DNA from 3 places in the Porphyrobacter sp. CACIAM 03H1 genome. Region 2 is predicted to be linked to each of the others. Evidence: predicted binding sites of a transcription regulator. Region 2 holds the regulator's gene; each other region holds the start of a gene.
What was found. Region 2 encodes LexA, which represses DNA repair genes until DNA is damaged. Its sites were predicted from a motif close to GTTCCNCNCTTGTTCT; they were not measured.
Positions count from the first base shown of each region.

Region 1: CBR61_RS12015 (ATP-dependent helicase) is a predicted target of LexA. The motif match lies at 5,353-5,368, and genes of this name have one in related genera.
Region 3: CBR61_RS13265 (S24 family peptidase) is a predicted target of LexA. The motif match lies at 5,505-5,520, and genes of this name have one in related genera.

Region 1 is NZ_CP021378.1:2,506,044-2,513,954, forward strand. Features, by position in the region: gene CBR61_RS11985 (bifunctional folylpolyglutamate synthase/dihydrofolate synthase) at 1-92, shown strand, start outside; gene CBR61_RS11990 (AmpG family muropeptide MFS transporter) at 310-2,025, opposite strand; gene CBR61_RS11995 (aromatic ring-hydroxylating oxygenase subunit alpha) at 2,141-3,271, shown strand; gene CBR61_RS12000 (pseudouridine synthase) at 3,291-4,070, shown strand; gene rsmD (16S rRNA (guanine(966)-N(2))-methyltransferase RsmD) at 4,067-4,654, shown strand; gene CBR61_RS12010 (hypothetical protein) at 4,651-5,106, opposite strand; gene CBR61_RS12015 (ATP-dependent helicase) at 5,378-7,684, shown strand; gene CBR61_RS12020 (sterol desaturase family protein) at 7,692-7,911, opposite strand, start outside.
Region 2 is NZ_CP021378.1:2,286,352-2,294,262, reverse strand. Features, by position in the region: gene gltX (glutamate--tRNA ligase) at 1-4, opposite strand, end outside; gene CBR61_RS10970 (ComEC/Rec2 family competence protein) at 43-2,403, shown strand; gene lexA (transcriptional repressor LexA) at 2,532-3,215, opposite strand; gene CBR61_RS10960 (molybdopterin molybdotransferase MoeA) at 3,411-4,592, opposite strand; gene moaC (cyclic pyranopterin monophosphate synthase MoaC) at 4,589-5,062, opposite strand; gene trpC (indole-3-glycerol phosphate synthase TrpC) at 5,147-5,938, opposite strand; gene trpD (anthranilate phosphoribosyltransferase) at 5,943-6,935, opposite strand; gene CBR61_RS10940 (anthranilate synthase component II) at 6,932-7,543, opposite strand; gene CBR61_RS10935 (phosphodiester glycosidase family protein) at 7,540-7,911, opposite strand, start outside.
Region 3 is NZ_CP021378.1:2,771,739-2,779,649, reverse strand. Features, by position in the region: gene cysS (cysteine--tRNA ligase) at 1-67, shown strand, start outside; gene CBR61_RS13295 (phosphopantetheine adenylyltransferase) at 98-454, shown strand; gene CBR61_RS13290 (D-2-hydroxyacid dehydrogenase) at 465-1,403, shown strand; gene CBR61_RS13285 (acetolactate synthase large subunit) at 1,552-3,234, shown strand; gene CBR61_RS13280 (aldehyde dehydrogenase family protein) at 3,356-4,792, shown strand; gene CBR61_RS13275 (hypothetical protein) at 4,817-5,242, opposite strand; gene CBR61_RS13270 (hypothetical protein) at 5,242-5,445, opposite strand; gene CBR61_RS13265 (S24 family peptidase) at 5,570-6,250, shown strand; gene CBR61_RS13260 (hypothetical protein) at 6,263-6,838, opposite strand; gene CBR61_RS13255 (MBL fold metallo-hydrolase) at 6,962-7,603, shown strand; gene CBR61_RS13250 (MAPEG family protein) at 7,731-7,911, opposite strand, start outside.

The DNA.
Region 1 (7,911 bases), 220 kb from region 2:
TGATCCCCGACGACGGGTTTCCGGTGCTGATCGCCGGCTCGCTCTACCTCGCGGGCGAGGTGCTGCGGCTCAATGACGAATTGCCGGACTGATCGGGCGATTTCCTACTCTGCCGGCATCCGCTAGTCTCAAGCCGCTCTTTCCCATCGTCGGTCCCGCCAGTGCCGGGCCCAAGGGCCAGAAAACGCCCTGCACAGTGTCAACTTCGGTTTTGCGACGCAACACGCTGAACAAGCAGACGAATTCCTGTAGGAATGCGAAGTTTACAGTGTCAACTTTGTAAACTTCGCCCCCATCCGCAAACCCCGGTCAGACCAACTCCGGCTCTGGCGGCGGGGCGTTCTCCGCCCTCCCCGACCGCGCCTGCCGCACCCACTCGATCAGGCACAGCATCACGGCAAAACCGCCGATTCCGGTGGTCAGCAGGAACACATCGTAATAGCCGCGCTCCTCGATCATCTGGCCGAGCGCCGGGCGACCCAGCGTGCCCACCAGCATCGTCAGCGAGGACAGCAGCGCATATTGCACCGCGCTGTATCCCTTGGCGACGACACTGGAGAGATAGGCGACGAAGGCCGCGCCCGCGATGCCGACAGCGATGTTCTCCATCCCGATGGTCAGCATCAGGCGCGCCATGCGGTCGTCCGCGCCGAACAGTCCGGCAAGCCAGGTGAAGCCGGTCAGATCGCTGGCCATTTGCATCCGCGCCCCACCGACCGCGAGGTCGGCATACAGCAGGTTGGTGAGCGCCGCGATCACCGCGCCCAGCGTCAGCGTCGTCATGCGCCCGATCACGGTGAGCAAGGTGCCGCCCAGCGCCAGTCCAAGGATCAGCGCGCCGACGCCGAAGAACTTGGAGGCAATTGCCACCTCGTCCTTGGTGTATTGCAGTTCGCCGAGATAGAAGGGATAGGCAAAGCTCCCCCAGATCGCATCGGTGATGCGGTAGGACAGCACCAGCGCGATCACCAGCACGGCGGCCCATTTAAGACGCCCGATGATCTCCGCCAGCGGCAGGATCAGCGCGCGGTAGCCATGATCGAGCGCGGTATCGAGCGCGCCGCTTGCAGGGGCATCGGCGGTCAGCACATGGCGGCCCGCCTTGCGCATCGCCTCCAGCCATCCGGCGATAAGGCCGGGTATCACGACCGTCGCAATCACGATCAGCGGGCCCATCTGCGCCACGAAGGCGGTGGAATCGGGCCGGGTTTCGGGCGTGGCGGTGAGGGAACGGACCATGAAATCGAGCACCGTGACCAGTGCCCAGCCCCACAGCAGGGCAACCGCGCCCAGTGCCACCGCGCGGGTGCGCGGCTCGATCTGCCCCGCCTGCCGCAGCGTGCCGAGGTTCGCGCGCTCGTCGGCCAGCGCGGCGGCGCTGCGTTCGGCGTCAGGGGCAAACAGCCCGAGAAAGCCCACGAACAGCAGGATGCCGCCCATGCTGGCGAAGACCGCCGGCCAGCCCATCCGCTCGGCCATGAACAGGGCCAGCGCACCTCCCACCAGCGCGGCAACGCGGTAGCCCATCTGGAACACGGTCGAGAGGATGTCGATCGTCGCCACCTCGTCGGCGACATCCACGCGCCAGGCATCGATCACCACGTCCTGCGTCGCGCTGGCGAAGGCCCCGATCCCGGCGAGCAGCGAGAACAGCCCCAGCGATGTCAGCGGATTGAGCGCCGAGAGCGTCACCAGGATCGCCCCCAGCAGCAATTGCGCGGTGACGATCCACTGCTTGCGCTTGCCGAGCCGCCTCAGGCCCGGAAGGTCGATCCGGTCGAGCGCGGGCGACCACAGGAACTTGAAGGCATAGGCCAGACCCACGAGCGAGAACACGCCCATGGTTTCGACATCGACCTTGGCCTCGGTCAGCCAGGCGTAGAGCGTGCCGAGCAGCAGGGCATAGGGCAACCCGCTCGCAAAACCGAACAGCAGGACATAGCCGGTCTTCGGATGGCGCAGCGCGGCGAGCAGCGAGAGCCAGCGCGACAGGCGGGTGTGTTGATCCAGTGCGGCTTCAGCCATCGATGATCCCATGCTGACAGGGCGGATTTGCGCACGCCCGGTTTCGTGCCACACTAGGCAGGGACGAGAGGATGAGAAAAGAGCGATGAACGCTGCAACAACAGATTTGCCCAGAATGTCGCCGACCCCCGGCCAGTTGGCGCTTGCCGAGGCGATCCGCGAGGGGCGCGCCAAGGTGGCTGGCGGGATCCAGAGGGTGCCGGCGGCGAACTACACCTGCCCCGATCATTTCGCCCGCGAGAAGGCGGGGCTGTTCGACCGCTTGCCGCAGGTGATCGCACCCTCCGCTCTCCTGCCCGATCCCGGCATGGCGGTGCCGCACGATGCCACGGGCCGCCCGCTGATTGTTACCCGCGACGCCGAGGGGCGCGCCCACGTCTTCCTGAATGTCTGCCGCCACCGGGGCACGCGGCTGGTCGAAGGCAACGAAGTGCAATGCGCCAAGCGCCTCGTGTGCCCCTATCACGCGTGGACCTACCGGCTCGATGGCGGGCTGATGGCCCTCCCCCGGCCCGAGACTTTCCCCGGCCTCGACAAGGCGGATTACGGCCTCGTCGAACTGCCCAGTTTCGAGGCAGGGGGCCTTGTCTGGTTCGCGCCTGTCGAAGGTGCAGATTTCGGCGCTGCACAGGAATTGGGCAGGGATCTGGATTCCTTCGGACTGGCGGGCGCGCACCTGTTCCGGCGCAAGCTCCACACGGTAAAGGGCAACTGGAAGCTCATCATGGATGCCTTCCTCGAAAGCTACCACGTCACGCGCCTCCACGCCGCCACCATTGGCCCCTTCTTCAAGGACGGGATCACGGCGGGCGACCAGATCGGCCCGCACCAGCGCAGCGCCGTCGGGCGGCTCGAGGAGATGGAGGGCGTCGACCTCACCGACATGGCGCAGCTTAGGCGGGTGGTGACCTTCGCCTACCAGCTGCTGCCGGCGACGATCATCGTCCCCAGCCCCGACTACGTCAACGTGATGGTGCTTATGCCGCAGGCAGCCGACCTGACGCTCGTCGAGGACTTCATGCTCATTCCGGAGGCACCCGCGACCGAGAAGGCGCTCGCGCATTGGGAAAGGAGCTGGAACCTGCTCGACGGCGGGGTCTTCGCCAGCGAGGATTTCCGCGCGGCGGAGCTCGGCCAGCAGGGGCTTTCCTCGGGTGCGGTCGATCACATCACCCTCGGCACGCTCGAGGGCGGGATCGCGCGCTTCGATGCGATCGTGAGCGAAGCCTTGCGGGCGGCGGGCTGAGCGCCTACTCGCCCCCGCCATGCCCACCCAGCCTCCCCGCTCCGAAGACCGCCCCCAGGGTGACCGCATCGCGAAGCTCCTCGCCCGCGCAGGGATCGCCAGCCGCCGCGAGGTCGAGCGGATGATCGCCGAGGGGCGCGTGGCGCTGGACGGCAAGGTGCTTGAAACCCCCGCGACCATCCTGCCGAACCTCAGGGGCGTGACGGTCGACGGAAGGCCCGTCACCGCCGCCGAGCCGACCCGGCTGTTCGCCTTCCATAAGCCCACCGGCCTCATCACCGCCGAGCGCGATCCGGCAGGCCGGCCGACGATCTACACCGCATTGCGCAATGCCCTGCCGAAGAACGCCGGGCGGGTGATGCCGGTGGGGCGGCTCGACCTCAATACCGAGGGGCTGCTGCTGCTGACCAATGACGGCGCGGTGAAGCGCACGCTCGAACTGCCCGCCAGCCGCGTGCCCCGCACCTACCGCGCCCGTGCTTTCGGGACCGTGACACAGGAACAGCTCGAGGACCTCATCGAAGGCGTCACCATCGACGGGATGCGCTACGGCTCGATCGACGCGAACCTCGAGCGATCGAGCGGGCGGAACCTGTGGATCGAGATGACCATCACCGAGGGCAAGAACCGCGAGGTCCGCCGCGTGCTCGAACATCTGGGCTTGCAGGTGAACCGCCTGATCCGCGTCGGCTACGGCCCCTTCGCGCTCGGCGATCTGCCGCGCGGGCAGGCGGTGGAGCTGAAGGGCAAGCCGGTCGACCGCTTCCTTGCCGATCTGGCGAAGGGTCCGCTCAAGTGAGGATCATCGCCGGGGAATGGCGCGGGAGGAAGCTTGCCGCGCCCAAGGGCGAGGCCACGCGCCCGACAGCCGACCGGGCGCGCGAGACGCTATTTGCGATGCTCACCAGCCGGCTCGGCGATTTCGAGGGGTTGCAGGTCGTCGATCTCTTCGCCGGCTCGGGCGCGCTTGGGCTCGAAGCCCTGTCGCGCGGGGCGGCATCGTGCCTGTTCGTCGAGCAGGACCGCGCCGCGTGCGACGTGATCCGCGCCAATGTCGCGGCGCTCGGTGCGGGTGCCAAGGCGCGAGTGGAGGCGGGCTCGGTCATGGCCTTGCGTGCCTGTCCAAGGCCGCTCGACCTGATCCTCGCCGATCCGCCCTACCAGTCGGGTGCCGGCGAAGTTGCGCTCGACCGGCTGCTGCGGCTGGGATGGATCGGCCCGGAAACCTGGATTGCGCTCGAGACCGCCTTCAACGAGGACGTGGCGGTCAAGGGGCTGGTGCACGACACCGAACGCCGGGTCGGCAAGGGGAAGCTCCACCTCTTGCGGATGGAAGCTTCCGCTGCCGGCCCGGCGACGGTCCGCGACGAAAGTGCGGGTTAGCCCTGCGAGGACTTGATCTGGCTTTCGATCTGGCCCCAGGCCACTTCACGCTGGTCTTCCGGCAGCTGGCTCAGCCGGACCTTGTCCGCATCCGACAGCGCCCAGAACATCTCCTTACGCTCCTCGGTGAGCGACTGGTAATAGGTCTGGGTCTCGGCCGGCCAGGTTGCGACGGCCGCCTGCTGTTCTTCCACCGTCATGGTCTTGGAGGCAGATGCCGGGGGCGGCATCGTGCTGTCGTCCACGGTGCCCTCGGTGGGCTCGGGGAGAGTTTCGGTGGTGGTGTCGGACGGCGCCGTCGGCGGCGTGGTCGTGGTGGTGGTGCCGGTGTCCGGCATGCTCGGCGGCGTGGTGCCGGGCATCGCTTCATCCTGAGCCGAGACGAGGGCGGGAGTCATCGCCAGAGCCGAAGCGGCACCGGCAAGACCGAGAATCTTCAGAGACTTGTGCATGGGTAACTCCATCATTAACTGACCCGAGCACGACGAACGCTGTATTCTGTCCGGCGGCGCGACCCCTGCGAACCGGACATCTCCACATATGGCCACGGTGCTTCCCGGGACAATGCTCCGGCCGACCGGGCAACCCGTCACTGCCCCGTCCGGTCGGCAAATGTGGCTGAAAGACGGCAGGCCGAGGATCCGCTCGTCGCAATGCCTGTGCGGCAAGGCGCCTCGCGGCTTGCTCCGGGGATAATTGTTCCCTACCTGTTCGCACAAGACGATGAGCCCGCCCCTGCCCTCCCCCGCCGCTCCGCCCGAGTCGGTGCCCGCTTATGCCGCGCGGCTGAACCCGCCGCAGCGTGCGGCCGTGCTGGCGACCGAGGGGCCCGTCCTCATGCTTGCCGGCGCGGGAACGGGGAAGACCGCCGCGCTCACCTCGCGCCTCGCGCATCTGGTTGCGACAGGGCGCGCCTGGCCCTCGCAGATCCTGTGCGTCACCTTCACCAACAAGGCAGCGCGCGAAATGCGCGAGCGCGTGGCACACCATCTCGGCCCGGCGGCGGAGGGGCTGCCGTGGCTCGGCACCTTCCATTCGATCTGCGCCAAGATGCTGCGCCGCCATGCCGAGCTGGTCGGCCTGCAGCACAATTTCACGATCATCGACACCGACGACCAGCTGCGGGTGCTGAAGGCGCTGATCACCGAGGCCGATCTCGACGAGAAGCGCTGGCCTGCGCGGCAGCTTGCCGGCCTGATCGACCGCTGGAAGAACCGCGGCCTCAATCCGTCGGACCTGGATGCGGTGGAGAACGAGGCCTATGCCAACGGCCGCGGCGCGGCGCTCTATGGCCGTTATCAGGAGCGCCTCAAGCAACTGAACGCCTGCGATTTCGGCGATCTGATGCTGCACATGCTGAACATCCTGAAGCAGCATCACGACATCCTTGCCGATTACCAGCGCCGCTTCCGCTACATCATGGTGGACGAGTACCAGGACACCAATGCCGTCCAGTACCTGTGGCTGCGGCTCCTCGCCCAAGGGCACAGGAACATCTGTGTGGTCGGGGACGATGACCAGTCGATCTATTCCTGGCGCGGGGCCGAGGTCGCCAACATCCTGCGCTTCGAGAAGGATTTCCCGGGCGCCGAGGTGATCCGGCTCGAACAGAACTACCGCTCCACCCCGCACATCCTCGGCGCGGCATCGGGGCTGATCCGCGCCAATTCGCAGCGCCACGACAAGACCCTGTGGACCGAGGTCAACGGCGGCGACAAGGTCAAGGTCATCGGCGTCTGGGACGCGCCCGAGGAGGCGCGCCGGGTGGGCGAGGCGATCGAGCGGCTCGAGCGCGAAGGTGCAGGCCTCGATCAGGTCGCGATCCTCGTGCGCGCCCAGTACCAGACGCGCGAGTTCGAGGACCGCTTCATCCAGATCGGCGTCGCCTATCGGATCATCGGCGGTTTCCGCTTCTACGAGCGCGCCGAAATCCGCGATGCGCTCGCCTATCTGCGCCTCATCGCCCAGCCGCAGGACGATCTCGCCTTCGAGCGCATCCACAACGTCCCCAAGCGCGGGCTTGGGGCCAAGGCGCTCGAGGCCATGCACTCGCACGCCCGCCGCACCGGCCTGCCGTTGGCGGCGGCCGCGCTGCAACTGGCAGACAGCGACGAGCTGCCGAAGCGCGCCGCGATCACCATCGGCGGGCTGATGCGCCAGTTCCTGCACTGGCGGCAGCAGGCCGAGACGCTCAGCCCCGCAGACCTGCTGCGGCTGGTGATGGAAGAATCCGGCTACAACGCGATGCTCGCCGCCGACCGCTCGCCCGAGAGCGCAGGACGTGCGGAGAACCTCTCCGAACTTGCGCGCGCGATGGAGGAATACGAGACCCTCGGCGATTTTCTCGAGCACGTCAGCCTCGTCATGGACAACGACCGCGCGAACGAGGGCGAGACGGTGACGATCATGACGATCCACGCTGCCAAGGGGTTGGAGTTCGATAACGTCTTCTGCGTCGGCTGGGAGGAAGGCGTCTTCCCCTCGCAGCGCGCGATCGACGAGGGGGGCCTTGCGTCACTGGAGGAGGAGCGCCGCCTCGCCTATGTCGCGATCACCCGCGCGCGGCGGCATTGCACCATCCTCCACGCCGCCAACCGCCGGATCTACGGCCAGTGGACCAGCTCGATCCCTTCGCGCTTCATCGATGAACTGCCGGCCGAGCATATCGAACAGCAAACGACGCTTACAGGCGGCGCCTCGCTGTGGCGGGCGAACTGGAGCGAGCAGGAAGACCCCTTCGCCCACGTCGCCCAGAGCCGTCCCGACCGCGCGCAAGCCCGAGGGCCCGGCTGGCGGCGCGCCATCGCCTCGGGCTACGACACCACGCCTGCCCGGGTGCGCGAGAACACGCGATCCGCCGCAAGCTTCGCCGCCCCCGCCCGCTCCGACATCGCGATCGGTGCGATGGTCACCCACGCCAAGTTCGGCACGGGCTGCGTGATCGACCAAGAGGGCAACAAGCTCACCATCCTGTTCGAGGAAGCGGGCGAGAAGCGGGTGCTCGACAGCTTCGTGACAGTGGTGGGCTGAACGCTAGTCAGGCGGCGGGCTGTTCGGCCACGTCGGCAACGCTTTTGCGCCAGTAGCGCGCCTCGAAGGGTCGCTTGAGTTCGCCCCAGGCGTCGCGGGTGCCTTCGGCGATGCCGGTCTCGCAGTTCACGAAAGGCGCGGGGTCCATGTAGGTGCCGAACACGCGGTCCCACAGCGTCACCGTGTTGCCGAAATTGGTCCCCATCAGCCGTTCGTCGCGGATGTGG
Region 2 (7,911 bases):
CCATGGGCGTTGACTTCCTGTTCATTTCGAGCGGTTTGGGCCTTGACCGGGCCGATCGGGGGCGAGCCGATGCGCGATGTGCCGATCATACCGATGGGGGACGATCCGGGCGGCGGCGAGGCCCCCGGAGAACCTCGCCCGCGCCCTTGGCAAACCCTTGGCGGCTTGTCCAGCACCGGCAGCCGCGGGGCGTGGAGCGGGAGGGGGCTGGATGCGGCCGAGGGCTTCCTCGCCGCAGCCGGGTTCGATCGCGCACCATGGCTGGCGGTGGTCTTCGCGGGCGGCATCCTCGTCTGGTTCGCGCTGCCGACGCCGACACACTGGATGGTGGCGATGGCCGGCGGCGCGGGAGCGGCGCTCGCCGCGCTGGCGCTCTGGCCGCCCGGAAGCGTGGCGGACGAGACGCGGGGCAACCTGCGCAGGGCGGTGGTTGCCTGTGGGCTGGTCTTCGCGCTCGGCCTGGCGGTGGTGTGGGCACGCTCCGCGATTGTCGGCGCCGCGCCGATCGCGCGGCCCGCGGTAATGCTGATCGAGGGGCGGGTGCTCGCCCGCGAGGATCAGCCTGCGGAAGGCCGCCTGCGGCTCACACTGGCGATGCGCGAAGCGCCGGACACGGCGGCGCGCAAGGTCCGGATCAATGTGCCGCTCGCGGCGCTGGGCGAGGGCGGGCCGCCCCCCGGCCTGGCCGAAGGTGCGGTTGTGCGCCTGCGCGCAAGGCTGATGCCGCCGGCACACCCGATGCTGCCGGGAAGCTACGATTTCGCCAGGGCCGCGTGGTTCCAGGGACTCTCGGCAACGGGCACGATGGTCGGGCCGCTCGCGGTGATCACTCCAGCCCCCGGGAGCGGTGGGATCGCGGCGCTGCAACGCGGGCTTGCCGACCATGTGCGAAGGCAGGTGACGGGTTCCCCCGGGGCCATCGCGGCGGCCTTTGCGAGCGGCGACCGCGGCGGTATCGCGGGGGTGGACGAGGCGGCGATGCGGGATTCGGGGCTAACCCACCTGCTCTCGATCAGCGGGCTCCACGTCAGCGCGGTGATCGGCGCGGCCTATTTCCTCGCCTTGCGGCTGCTCGCCCTTTGGCCTGCGCTTGCCCTGCGGGTGCGGCTGCCGGTGGTGGCGGCGGGGGCGGGGGCGCTCGCCGGGGTGGGCTATACCCTGCTGACCGGGGCTGAGGTGCCGACGGTGCGCAGCTGCGTCGCCGCCCTGCTGGTGCTCGGCGCGCTGGCGCTCGGGCGTGATGCGCTGTCGCTCAGGATGGTGGCGCTGGCGGCGGGGTTCGTGCTGCTGCTGTGGCCGGAGAGCGCGATCGGGCCGAGCTTCCAGATGAGCTTTGCCGCGGTGCTGGCCATCGTCGCACTGGCAGGTTCCGCGCCCGTCCAGACCTTCCTCGCCCCGCGCGAAGAGCCATGGTGGGCGCGCGGCGGGCGGCGGGTGGCGATGCTCTTCGCGACCGGTGTGGTGATCGAGCTCGCACTGATGCCGATCGTGCTGTTCCACTTCCACCGCGCCGGCATCTATGGCGCGCTCGCCAATGTGGTTGCCATCCCGCTGGTCACCTTCATTGCCATGCCTCTGATTGCATTGGGACTTCTCCTCGACACGCTGGGGCTGGGAGCGCCCGTGTGGTGGTTGGTCGCGCGCGCGCTGGAGCTGCTGCTCGCCATCGCGCATCTCACCGCCTCGCAGGCGGGCGCAGTGCGCCTGATGCCGCAGATCGGCGGGCTCACGGTGGCGCTCTTCGCGGCCGGTGGGCTATGGCTGGCGCTGTGGCGCGGGCGGGTGCGGCTTGCCGGTCTGCTGCCCGTCGCCGCCGCGAGCGCGATGGCGGCGGCGACCCCGATTCCGGACGTACTGGTGGCGGGTGACGGTCGGCAGGTGGGTCTCACGGTCGAGGATGACGAAGGAAACCCGCGCCTGCTTGCCCTGCGCGACAGCCGTTCTTCCTACACACGGGACAACCTGATGGAACTCGCCGGCGTCGCGGCCGAGCCCGTGCCGCTGGCCGAGTGGCCGGGAGCGCGCTGTTCCTCGGCCTTCTGCACGATGAGCCTCGAGCGCGGGGGGCGCGAATCGGTGCTGCTGCTGGGGCGGGGGCGCGAGCAGATCGAGGAGCGCGCCCTTGCGGCGGCCTGCGCCGATGCGGATATCGTCGTGGCCGAGCGGTTTCTCCCGCGCTCGTGCCGTCCGCGCTGGCTCAAGGCGGACCGGCGGTATCTGGAGCACACGGGAGGACTGGCGATCGACCTCGCGAGGGAGCGGATCGCCACCGTCGCCGCGAGCCAGGGGGAGCACGGGTGGTGGCAGGGCGGCAAGGAACGGGTTGGAAAGCCGCGCCCGGAGGCAAGCGCCGAAGCACCGCCCGGTCAGACAGCACCACACGAAGCAACGACCGGGCGATGAAGCGGCAATGACACCGGCACGACATCGCCTTGGAACGGCGCTCGCCGGGCCACGACAGGATGGAAAAAGGGGCGCCGTAAGCGCCCCTCTAACTCCAACATGTTCGCAGCCATCCGGCCCGGATCACCTCAGTGATAGCGCCGCAGCAGGCCGGCGAGCTTGCCCTGCACCTCGACCTCGTCGGGGCGGTAGTATTGCGGGTCATAGGCCGCATTGGCCGGATCGAGCCGGACCTGTCCGCCCTCGCGCCGCAGATACTTGAGCGTCGCCTCCTCGCCGCGCACCAGCGCGACCACGATCTCGCCGTCGCGCGCGGTGCTAGTGCGCCGCACCAGCGCAAAATCGCCGTCGAAGATCCCGGCTTCGACCATCGAATCCCCCGACACCTCGAGCGCATAGTGTTCTCCCGGGCCGAGCAGCGCGGCGGGCACGGGCAGGGTCGACTGGCCTTCGAGCGCCTCGATCGGGGCGCCGGCGGCGATGCGGCCGTGTAGCGGCAGCTCGATCACGTCGTTCGCAGCCTCGGGCGCGCGGGGCGCGGGCGAGGGCATGGCCACCACATTGTCGCCGGCCGGCGCAGCACGAGAGGGCGTGGTGTCGCCCGGTTCCCGGATCACCTCGAGCGCGCGCGCCCGGTTGGGCAGGCGCCGCAGGAAGCCGCGTTCCTCCAAGGCGGAGATCAGCCGGTGCACGCCCGACTTGCTCTTGAGATCGAGCGCCTCCTTCATTTCCTCGAAACTCGGCGAGATCCCGGTCTCCTCCAGCCGCTGCTGGATGAAGACGATCAGCTCGCGCTGTTTTGCCGTCAGCATTGGTCAAGTCTCCTGTGGTCGCACCCACGGTGCGCCGGTCACAGCGCACCATGCCAATCCCTTGCGTGCGCCAAGAGGCACCCCGAACAGGTGCGTTGATTGCACTGGCCGCTCGCCATTAAGGTGAACGAACAAGGAACAATTAGGAAACTAAATTGACTGAGTCAAGCGCGGCCCGCAGCAAACCCGCGCAATTCAGCCATTCTGGAGGCGGAACACCGGAACGGGCGCGCCTGCGGGGACGGGCGGGGCACCTGCGGGGCGATCGATCAGGCAATCGGCGGCCGCCAGGGCGGAGAGCGCCGATGAATCCTGCGATCCTGCCAGTCGCACCGCGTCCCCCTCGCTCACCGCCCGCAGGAACTCGCGTCGGGGGCCGACGGCGGGCAGAGGCTCGCCCGCGCGCAGGATCACGGGGCGGGGCAGGGGATCGGGATCGCCCTGCGCCGCCCGCACCAGCGGCAGGGCGAAGAGGAAGGCGGTGACGAAGCTCGACACCGGATTGCCCGGCAGGCCGAGGATCACCTGGTCGCCGCGCGTGGCCACCAGCAGCGGCTTGCCCGGCTTGATCGCGATCTTCCAGAAGGCGATCCCGGCCCCCCAGTCGGCGAGCGCGGGCTTGACCAGGTCATGGTCGCCGACCGAGGCCCCGCCCGAGGTGACGAGGATGTCCGTGCCCTCGGCCAGAGCAAGCGCCCCCGCCAGTGCCTCGCGGTCGTCGGGCACAGGCCCGATGCGCGTGACCTCGCACCCCAGCGGCGCGAGCATCGCGGCGATCATGGCGGCGTTGCTGGCGGGGATCTGGTGGGGGAGGCAACGGGCGGGATCGGGTGCCAGCTCGTCCCCGCTGTCCATCACCGCCACGCGCACCCGCCGGGTGACGGGGAGCGTGCCATGTCCGCCCGCGAGGGCCAGCGCGAGGCGAGCGGGGGTGAGCCGCGTGCCTTTCGCGAGCAGCAGGTCCTCGGCATGGAAATCGAATCCGCGCGCGCGGATGTGCCGGCCGGGCGGAGGCATCTCGGTGGCGGTGATCCGCCCGTTCTCGTCGGCCGCGTCCTCCTGAAGCAGCACCCGGTCGGCTCCCGGTGGCACCATCGCGCCGGTCGAGATGCGCACACACTCGCCGGGGGAGAGGACATCGCGGAACGGCGCGCCGGCGCGGCTCTCGCCGACCAGCCGCCACGGCCCCTCGCCGGGGGCGAGCGCATAGCCGTCCATCGCCGAAAGGTCGGCCGGGGGCTGGGTCCGCGCGGCGTGCACGTCCCCGGCAAGCACGCGCCCGAGCGCGGCATCGGCGGGGACGGTCTCGGAACGGAGCGCGGGTGCGAGGGCAAGCAGGCGGGCCTGCGCGTCCTCGAGACCGAGCGGCGCGGTCATTCGGGCGCGGTCCAGTCGCCCGACTTGCCGCCGGACTTGGCGATCAGGCGCACGGCGGAGATCACCATCCCCTTGTCGAGCGCCTTGGCCATGTCGTAGATTGTGAGGAGTGCGATGGAAACGGCTGTCATCGCTTCCATTTCGACCCCGGTCTTGCCCGTGAGAGAGGCGGTGGCGACGGCGCGGATGGCGCTTTCCTCGTAATCGAATTCGATGTTCACCGCCTCGAGCCCGAGCGGGTGGCACAGCGGGATCAGCTCGCCGGTGCGCTTGGCGGCCATGATCCCGGCGATGCGCGCGGTGCCCAGAACGTCGCCCTTGGGGGCATTGCCGGCGCGGATCGCGGCGAGGGTTTCGGGCCGCATCGCGATCCGCCCCTCGGCGACCGCGCGGCGGGCGGTGGCGGGCTTGCCGCCGACATCGACCATGTGCGCCGCGCCGCTTTCGTCGAGGTGGGTGAGTCTGGTCATGGGCCTCCCTAACCGTTCGCCTCGAGCGAAGTCGAGAGGCTCAAGACCGGTGTCTCGACTGCGCTCGACACGAACGGGCCCTTGCTACTCTGCCCCGAGCAGGGCGCGGGTGGCACTGGCGATATCGTCAGCGCGCATCAGGCTCTCGCCGACGAGGAAGGTGCGCACGCCCGACGCGGCCAGACGCGTGAGGTCCGCGTGGGTGTTGATGCCGCTCTCGCCCACTATCAGCGTGCCCTCGGGCATCAGCGGAGCGAGACGCTCGGTGACGGCGAGCGAGGTGGTGAAAGTTTTGAGGTCGCGGTTGTTGACCCCGATCAGGCGCGATTGCAGCACGCGGGCGGCGCGCTCGAGCTCGGCCTCGTCATGGACCTCGACCAGCACGTCCATCCCCAGTTCGCGGGCGGCGGCCTCGATCTCGGCCATGAGGGTATCGTCCAGCGCGGCGACGATGATCAGGATCGCATCGGCCCCGATCGCGCGCGCCTCGAGGCACTGCCAGGGATCGACCATGAAGTCCTTGCGCAGGACGGGGAGGGCACAGGCGCTGCGGGCTTCGATCAGGTAATCCTCGTGGCCCTGGAAATAGGGCGCGTCGGTCAGCACCGAGAGGCAGGCCGCCCCGCCCGCCTCGTAGGCGGCGGCGTGCTCGGCCGGGCGGAAGTCGGCGCGGATCAGGCCCTTGGAGGGGCTGGCCTTCTTGATCTCGGCGATGAGGGCGAATCCCGAGGCCGCGCGCGCGCGCAGGGCGGCCTCGAACCCGCGTGGGGCGGTCTGGATGCGCGCGGCGCGGGCGAGCTGGTCGTCGCTGATCGCCAGCTTGCGGGCGGCGACGATCTCGCGCTTGGCGGCGCAGATTTCCTCGAGCTTGTTCATCGTCTCACTTCGCTAAAGCAATCCAGCGTTCGAGCAAGGCCAGGGCCGCGCCCGAATCGATCGCCTCGGCGGCCATGGCCGCCCGCTCCGGCCAGCTTTCGCCGCGTCCCGCGACCGTCAGCGCGCCCGCGGCGTTGAACAGCACCGCATCGCGATAGGGGCCGGGGGTGCCCATCAGCAGCGCCCTGAGCGCGGCGGCGTTGTGCCGCGCATCGTCGCCCCGGATCGCCTCGATCGGCGCATGGGGCAGACCGGCGGCCGAGGCATCCACGCGCTCCATGGTGAAGCCGTGCCCCGTCACCACCGCGACCTCGTTGCCGCCCGCGAGGCTCAGCTCGTCCAGCCCCTCGTCCCCCGAGACGATCAGCGAACGCCCTGTGCCGAGCCGCGCCATCGCACCGGCATAGATGGGGACATAGGCGGGCCGGGCGATGCCGATGAGCTGGCTCCTGACCTTCGCCGGGTTCGACAGCGGGCCCATCAGGTTGAAGATCGTGCGCTGGCCGATCTTCACGCGGATGGGCTGGATGCGCGCCATCGCGGGGTGGTGGTTCTTCGCGAAGAGAAAGCAGATGCCGATCTCGGCGAGCGTCTTCTCCGCCGTGCGTCCGGCCGCGTCCATGTCGAGCCCGAGGGCTTCCAATGTGTCCGCCGCCCCTGCCTTGGATGAGGCCGCGCGGTTGCCGTGCTTGGCGACCGGCACGCCGCAGGCCGCGACCACGAGGCTGACCGCGGTCGAGACGTTCAGGGTGTGGTGCCCGTCGCCCCCCGTCCCGCAGACATCGATCGCGCCCTCGGGCGAGGCGATGGGGATGAGCCGCGCCCGCAGCGCCCGCGCCGCGCCCGCGATCTCGTCGGCGGTCTCGCCGCGCGCCGAGAGGGCAACGAGGAAGTCCGCGATCTCCTCCTCCGACGGCGCCCCGTCGAGCAGGGTGCCGAAGGCGGCCTCGGCCTCGGCCTCGCTCAGGGGGGTGGCGATGTCGGGCAGCAGGCTCATGCGCGCAGCCTTTCGGGCAGTACCGGCTCCAGCCCGCACAGCCGCACGAAGTTGGCGAGCAGCGCATGGCCGTGCTCTGTGGCGATGCTCTCGGGGTGGAACTGCACCGAATGGATCGGCAGCTCGGCGTGGCGGAAACCCATCACGGAGGGGTGATCGGCGCCCGGCGTTTCGGCATGGGCGTTGGCGACGAGCGCCTCGGGCACGTTCACCACCTCGAGGCTGTGATAGCGTGTGGCGGTGAAGGGCGAGGGGAGCCCGGCGAACACCCCCGACCCGTCATGCGTCACAGGCGAGGTCTTGCCGTGCATCAAGCCGCCGCGCTGCACCGTGCCGCCGAAATGCTGGCCGATCGCCTGATGCCCGAGGCACACGCCCATCAGGGGCTTGCCCGCATCCGCGCAGGCCGCGACCAGATCGAGGCTGATCCCGGCCTCGTTGGGCGTGCAGGGGCCGGGCGAAATCAGGAATCCGGAAGCATTGGTCCGCAGCGCCTCGGCGGCGGTGAGGGCGTCGTTGCGCTCCACCCGCACCTCGGCGCCCAGCTCCATCAGGTAATGGACAAGGTTGAAGGTGAAGCTGTCGTAATTGTCGATGACGAGGATCATTCGCTTGCCGCCCCTGCCTTCTCTGACCGCTTCGTCACCACGATGATCGGCCCGACGCGGCCCTTGTCCATGCGGCCGGTCGCCGGGTCCCACAGGGAGGACACCTGCCCGTCGAGATAGAGCGCATTGGCGACCTTCAGTTCGTCGCGGAAATAGCGGGCGAGCTGGCCGAAGCTCACCGGCGCATCGGCGATCACGAAATGCGCCTTGCCGCCCGCGTCCACGCCCACGCCGTTGCGGATCGCCTTGGAGGGCCCGTCGTCCTGAATATCGGGGTGGAGCTTGCCGCCGTCGAGCAGCAGCGGGCCCGACTGGGTGCCGAATTCGGGCCGGTCGCCCACGGTGTTGAAGAAGGTGTTGCTCCCCAG
Region 3 (7,911 bases), 490 kb from region 2:
ATTGGCGGAACAGGGTGTCGAGGTGATGGACGGCGATCCGCTCGGCTGGGAGTGGAAGCTGGCTTGACCATCATGTAGCTTTCGCTACATAGGTTGCATGATGCAACCTATCCTCTGGCTGATCCTCGCCGCGATTCACGCCATGCCGGCGCTCGCGTTCTTCCGCCCGGCGACGCTTACCTCGCTCTACGGCCTGCGGCCCGACAATCCGCTGTTCCTGCTCATGCAGCACCGCGCGGGCCTGTTCCTCGCGGTCTTCGTCGCCTGCATCTGGGCCGCCTTCGTGCCCGAGGGCCGCAGGCTCGCGGTGCTCGTCGTCGGCATCAGCATGGTGAGCTTCCTCGTGCTGTGGTGGCAGGCCGGGGCGCCCGCACCGCTCAGGCGGATCGCGCTCGTCGACTTGGCGGGCCTGCCTGCTTTGGCAGGGGTGGCGTGGCTCGCTTTCCGGCAGTAACGATCCCGCCATGACCATCCTCGCCATTTCCGGGCTCATCCGCCCGATGCTCGAACACCGCCTTCCGCAGGGCCTCGACGTGCGCTGGTTCATGACCCGCGAGGAGGCGCTGGAGGCCGTCGCCGAGGCCGAGATCGGCTGGTTCGACATGAACGACCAGCAGGCGATGGCCGAAACCCTGCGCGCGGCGAAGAAGCTCAAATGGCTCAATTCGATCTATGCGGGGCTCGATTTCCTGCCGATGGACGTGCTGATCGAGCGCGGGATCACCGTCACCAACGGGGCGGGGATCAATGCGATCACCATCGCCGAATATGTCGTCATGGGGATGCTCAACATCGCCAAGGGTTTCCGCGAGGTGGTTCGCGCGCAGGAGCGGCGCGAGTGGCTGCTCGATTCGCCCGGCAAGCGCGAACTGGCCGGATCGAAGGCGCTGCTGCTCGGCTACGGCGCGATCGGCAGGCTCATAGAGCCGCGCCTGAAGGCCTTCGATGTCGATGTCACCGTGGTTCGCCGCAGCGCGGGCGAAGGCACCCTCGGCCCGGACGAATGGCGCGCACACCTCGATGAATTCGACTGGGTGATCCTCGCGGTCCCCGCCACGCCCGAGACGGAAGGCATGATCGGGGCCGCGGAACTGGCGGCGATGAAATCGGACTGCGTCATCGTCAACATCGCGCGCGGGTCCGTAATCGACCAGCCGGCGCTCTTGGAAGCGCTTGAAACAAAGGCGATCGGCGGCGCGTTCCTCGATGTCACCACGCCCGAGCCGCTGCCGGCCGACCACCCGCTGTGGGCGCTCGACAACGCGCACATCACCATGCACCTGTCGGGCCGCGCGCAATCGAAGATGTTCCAGCGATCGGGCGACCGCTTCCTCGACAATCTCGACCGCTATCTGCGCGGGGAGCCTGTCGCCCCGGTGTTCGACCCGCGCCTCGGTTACTGACCCCGGGCGACGGGCCGCTTTCAGGCTTGGCGCTTTTCTGCAATACTCGCCCCGCGTGATCCGCCATCACGGAGCGGTCACACGCGCGCGCTAAGCCTCGGGGCCTCGCGCGCAAGGCCGGGGGGCCTCTAAAGGGGGGGAGTACCACATGAGCGATACGCAGAAGGCATCGGACCTGTTCATCGAATGCCTCGAGGCCGAGGGCGTCGAATACATCTTCGGCGTGCCCGGGGAGGAGAACCTCGATTTCCTCGAGAGCCTGTCGAAGTCGGAAAAGATCAGGCTGATCCTCACCCGCCACGAACAGGGCGCCGGCTTCATGGCCGCGACCTATGGCCGCCACACCGGGCGCACCGGCGTGTGCATCGCGACGCTTGGCCCGGGCGCGACCAATTTCGTGACTGCGGCCGCCTATGCCCAGCTCGGCGGGATGCCGATGCTGATGATCACCGGTCAGAAGCCGATCAAGAAGTCGAAGCAGGGCCGCTTCCAGATCCTCGACGTGGTCGGGATGATGACCCCGATCACCAAGTTCACCCACCAGCTCGCCAGCGCCGACAACATCCCGAGCCGCGTGCGCGAGGCGATCCGGCTGGCCGAGGAGGAAAAGCCGGGCGCGGTTCACCTCGAATTCCCCGAGGACATCGCCGAGGAGCACACCTCCAGCCGGCCGCTCGCCGCCAGCCTCGCCCGCCGGCCTTCCGCCGAGGAGAAGGCCGTGCGCCAGGCGGTGCTGGCGATCGAGCAGGCCAAGGCCCCGATCCTCGTGATCGGCGCGGGCGCCAACCGCAAGATGACCGGGCGGATGCTGCGCCAGCTGATCGACAAGACCGGCATCCCCTTCGTGACGACCCAGATGGGCAAGGGCGTGGTCGACGAGCGCCACCCGCTGTTCCTCGGCTGCGCGGCGCTTTCGGCGGGGGATTTCGTCCACCGCGCGATCCAGGACGCGGACTGCATCGTCAACATCGGCCATGACGTGATCGAGAAGCCGCCCTTCTTCATGCGCAACGACGGCGAGGGGCCGGTCGGTTCCGACAGCCCGCCCACGGTGATCCACGTCTCGACCCGCACTGCCGAGGTCGATCCGGTCTACTTCCCGCAGATCGAGGTGATCGGCGACATCGCCAATGCGATCTGGCAGATCAAGGAAGACATCGTCCCGCAGGGCCGGTGGGACTTCCGCCGGATGCTCGAATACCGCGCCGCCGAGGTCGCGCACACCGAGCCGCTGGCGAACGACACCCGCTTCCCGATCTTCCCGCCGCATCTGGTGAAGCAGGTGCGCGGCGCCATGCCGGAGGACGGGATCATCTGCCTCGACAACGGGGTCTACAAAATCTGGTTCGCGCGCGGCTATACCGCCTACCTGCCCAACACCGTGCTGCTCGACAATGCGCTGGCGACGATGGGGGCGGGGCTGCCTTCCGCGATGATGAGCGCGATGCTCTATCCGGACCGCAAGGTGATGGCGATCTGCGGAGACGGCGGGTTCATGATGAACTCGCAGGAGATGGAGACCGCGGTGCGCCTCGGCCTCAACCTCACCGTGCTGATCCTGCGCGACGATGCCTACGGAATGATCCGGTGGAAGCAGGCCAACATGGGCTTCAAGGATTTCGGCCTGACCTATGGCAACCCCGATTTCGTCCAGTATGCCGAAAGCTACGGCGCGACCGGGCACCGGGTAACCTCGTCCGAGCACCTCACCGACCTGCTCCAGCACTGCCTCGCCACGCCGGGGGTGCACCTCATCGATTGCCCGGTTGACTACACCGAGAACGACCAGATCCTGAACATCGACATCAAGCGGCTGTCGAAGGAGCTGTAGACGCTCGCGTACCCCTCCCGCTCGCGGGAGGGGCCAGCGGTGGGCGCGTCATGGGATGGCGCTCACCCGGACAGGCCCACCCCCGGCCCCTCCCGCAGGCGGGAGGGGGGAAGGACGCCCGATGAAACTGAAAGAAACCTACCCGCTCTACCTCAACAACAAGGCGGTGCAGCCCAACACCGATCTCGAGGTGACCGACAAGTACACCGGCGAGGTCGCCTTCCGCACCGCGCTCGCCACGCCCGATGTGATCGAGGAGGGCATCGCCGGTGCCGTGCGCGCTGCCGAGCCGATGGCGCGGCTTGCCTCCTACGAGAAACAGGACGTGCTGATGCACTGCGTCAAGCGGTTCCGCGAACGCTTCGACGAACTCGCCTATGCCCTGTGCGTCGAGGCGGGCAAGCCGATCAAGGACAGCGAGGGCGAGGTCACGCGCCTGATCGACACCTTCCGCATCGCCGCCGAGGAGGCGGTCAGGAACTACGGCGAGGTTCAGCCGCTCGACATCTCCCCGCGCGCCAAGGGCTACCAGGGCATGTGGAAGCGCGTGCCGATCGGGCCGTGCAGCTTCATTTCGCCGTTCAACTTCCCGCTCAACCTCGCCGCGCACAAGATCGCACCTGCGATCGCGGTCGGCTGCCCCTTCGTGATGAAGCCCGCCTCCAAGACGCCCTTGGGGGCGATCATCATGGGCGAGGTGCTGGCCGAGTGCGACGTGCTGCCCGAGGGCGCCTTCTCGATCCTGCCTGCCAGCCGCGACGGGGCGGACCTCTTCACCCAGGACGAGCGGCTGAAGCTGCTCTCCTTCACCGGCTCGCCGGGGGTGGGCTGGGACCTCAAGGCCAAGGCCGGCAAGAAGAAGGTCGTGCTCGAACTGGGCGGCAACGCGGCGGTGATCATCGACAAGGACGCCGACCTCGACGACGCGCTGGAGCGGGTGATCTTCGGCGCCTTCTACCAGTCGGGCCAGTCCTGCATCGGCGTGCAGCGCATCCTGATCCACGCCGAGGTCTATGACCGCTTCAAGGCGATGCTGGTCGAACGCGCCGGAAAACTGATCGCGGGCGATCCCAAGGACCGCAACACCTTCATCGGCCCGATGATCTCGGACGGCGAGGCGAAGCGCCTCAAGGGCTGGATCGACGAGGCGGTCGAGGCGGGCGCGACCCTGTTGTGCGGCGGCGGCCTGTCGCGCGGCAACATGCTGGAGGCGACGCTGCTCGAAGGCGTGCCCGAGGACGCCAAGGCGAAGAACGAGGAAGCCTTCGGCCCGCTCGCGATCCTTCAGAAGTTCCATCACTTCGATGAAGCGCTGGAGGAAGTGAACAACTCAAAGTTCGGCCTTCAGGCGGGCATCTTCACCCGCGACCTGTTCCAGATGTTCGATGCCTGGGACCAGCTCGATGTCGGCGGTGTCGTCATCAACGACGTGCCGAGCTACCGGGTCGACAACATGCCCTATGGGGGCGTGAAGGACTCCGGCCTCGGCCGCGAGGGCATCCGCTTCGCGATGGAGGACATGAGCGAGATCCGGAATTTGATCATTCGGCGCACGTAATCCCTCCCCACCGGGGGAGGATGCTCAACCCTCCTCCAGCAGCAGCAGCACGGCGGTGACTTCCAGCCGCTCCATTGCGCCGAAGCGGTGGTCGACCTTGGTGATCGTGGCGTCGGCGACCAGCTGGCCGGGTATCGCGAATTCGTGATCGGGCAGATGCTCGATCAGCTCCTCGCCCGCGGCCACCGCCTCGGCACCGCAGAACTCCAGCACCACCGCATGGCGCGTGCCGGCGAAGGTGATCGAGGCCCAGGCCTTTTCCTCGTGCGAGAGGATGGTGCCGGACCCGCCGGTGATCAGCAGCAGGGCGCTGCGCACCCGGTCCGCGAGCGAGCGCCGCGCGCGCAGCGCGGCGGGCACGCCGAGGGGGAAGGTGGCGGACTTCACCTCGATCTGGTCGAAGGGCGCGTTGAGGTGGGCGAAGGGATCGCCGCAGCTTTCGGTCAACATCAGGCCATCCCCCTCGTCTGTTCCGCCGATCCGTCGGCATAGCCCTGCATCCACGCGCGGGTGCGCAGTTCGGTCTCGCGGCGGGCGGTGCGGCCCATGCGCAGGTCGAGCACGAAGCGCGGGTCATGGGCGGCAAGGCGCCCGAACTTGGTGGCGGGCATGGCGTGTTCCCTGAGGAAGGTCTCGATGGTTCGAAGCAGCATGGTGTTGCGTCCCTGTCGGTTGCCGAGTCGAAGGCTTGGCATCGGGCGAATCGCCTGATGTTCCTGAAATGTTCCATGATTTTTCGCGCTTGTCTAGGAAAAATCCTTCGTGTAGGAAGTTTCCATGATGCAAACCCAACAGAATGCTGTCGAGAGCCTCTCCGGACCGCGTGCCCGGCTGCTCGAATTGGCCCAGGCGCGGGGGGTGAGTCTCGCCGCCCTGTCCGAATTGCTCGGGCGTAACCCGTCCTATCTGCAGCAGTTCATCCGAAAGGGCAGCCCCCGCAAGCTTGAGGAACAGGACCGCGCGACGCTCGCGCGGTTCCTAGGGGTGGGCGAGGAGGAGCTGCGCGAGGCGAAGGATAATTCCTACGTAAAGCCCCCGAGGCGCCGCGATGGAGGCGACTGGGTCGAGGTGCCCCGGCTCGATCTCGGCGCGGCGGCCGGGGCGGGGCGCATTCCGGGCGGGGAGGCCGCCTTCGACGCCTTCCGCTTCTCGCGCCGCTGGCTGGAAGAACAGGGCCTCGCCCGCGCCGAACTCTCGGCGATCCGGGTCGAGGGGGATTCGATGGAGCCGCTCCTCAACGATGGCGACGAGATCCTCGTCGATCGCGCGCCCCGCGCTTTCCGCGACGGCATCCACGTGGTCCGCCTGGGCGACACGCTGATGGTGAAGCGCGTCGCCAGCGCGGGGGCGGGGCGGGTGGCGCTGCTCTCGCAGAACCTCGCCTACCCGCCGGTCGAGGTTGCGGCCGAGGAGGTCGCAATCATCGGGCGGGTTGTGTGGAAGGGGGGGCGGGTGTGACGCCCGCGTCCGTCAGTCCAGCATAAAGGGCATGTATTTCCGGATATATGCCTCCGACACGAGCTCGGCCTCGCCGATGTCATGATAGGGCATTCTCGCGGTCTGTCTCGGTACCGGCGTCGCGAACATCCGCCGTGGAAAGCGCGGATCGTCGGCGAACCGTGCGAGCAGGGCGGCGCGATCGTCTTCCCACCCCGGTTCAAGCCCGATGCCGTGCTCCGGCCAGGAACGGTGCGTGTCGAGCGCACAGAGCCGATCGATCACGTGGTTGATGCAGAGCTGCCTGCTTCGATAGGGCTCGGGCAGCTGCTCGGGCGGCAGCACCCCGCCTTCGAGCCGGTGTATGCCGTTGGATTGTGCCATGAAGATCGCGAGCGCGGTAACACGGTCCATGCGTTCCTGCTCCACCAGCCAGGCCATGAAATCCGCGTCTTCGACGCCGAACACCACCATCGACAGAGCGACGCAATGCCACACCAAGGGGTCGCCGCTTTCCTTGACCCAGTCGAGGTCTTCGGGGTTGGCAAGATCCAGCGACTCGGGCATCTCGGCCCGTGCCGGTTCGCGGCCCCATTTCAAGCCGAACATATCGCACCTCCCTGTAAATTCACGACAACATGGCAGGGCAGTCGTTAATTTCCCGTCACTTGCCAGTCTTGCCACAAGGGCTATCTTGCGCCCATGACCGACACCCCCGCACCCCAACTCCCCATGCGCGCCGCGATCATTCCGGTGACGCCGCTCCAGCAGAACTGCTCGCTGATCTGGTGCACGAAGACCATGAAGGGCGCGCTGGTCGATCCGGGCGGTGATCTCGACAAGCTCAAGGAGGGCGTCGCCAAGGCGGGTGTCACGCTCGAAAAGCTGCTCGTCACCCACGGGCACCTCGACCACTGCGGCCAGACCGGGATGCTGGCGGACGAACTGGGCCTGCCGATCGAAGGCCCGCACGAGGACGACCGCTTCTGGATCGACCAATTGGACGATGACGGCCCGCGCTGGGGGATGGTTGCCAAGAGCTTCACTCCGACCCGCTGGCTCCAGCACGGCGACACGGTGACGGTGGGCGAACTCACGCTCGACGTGATCCACTGTCCCGGCCACACGCCGGGCCACGTGGTATTCTTCCACGAGCCCAGCCGCTTCGCGATCGTCGGCGATGTGCTGTTCCAGGGCTCGATCGGCCGCACGGACTTCCCGCGCGGCAACCATCAGGACCTGATCGATTCCATCACCCAGCGCCTCTGGCCGCTCGGCGAGGACGTGATGTTCATCCCCGGCCACGGCCCGACCAGCACCTTCGGGCGCGAGCGCAAGACCAATGCCTTCGTAAGCGACTACGCGCTTTCTTGATTGCGACCCCGCCTCCGCGGGGTCGTCCTCGGTGCTGTTCCTTCGCTCCGCTACGGGCACCTGCGGGCGGCCGGTCGGTCTTGCGGCCTGTCCGTTGGCGGGCCGGTGAGAGCCTTCATTTGGCGGATCACATCACCCCTGCGCCCACCAGCGCCGCGACCACGGCGAGGCCCAGCAGCACCAGCATCGTCACCAGCGTTCCGACCATCCGGCCCCAGCCCCAGTTGCCGCCGTCCATGCCGAAGCCGTGCAGCACCCGGGCGATCATGTAGGCCGCTGCGACCAGGCTCAGCCACCCGCCGCCCTTG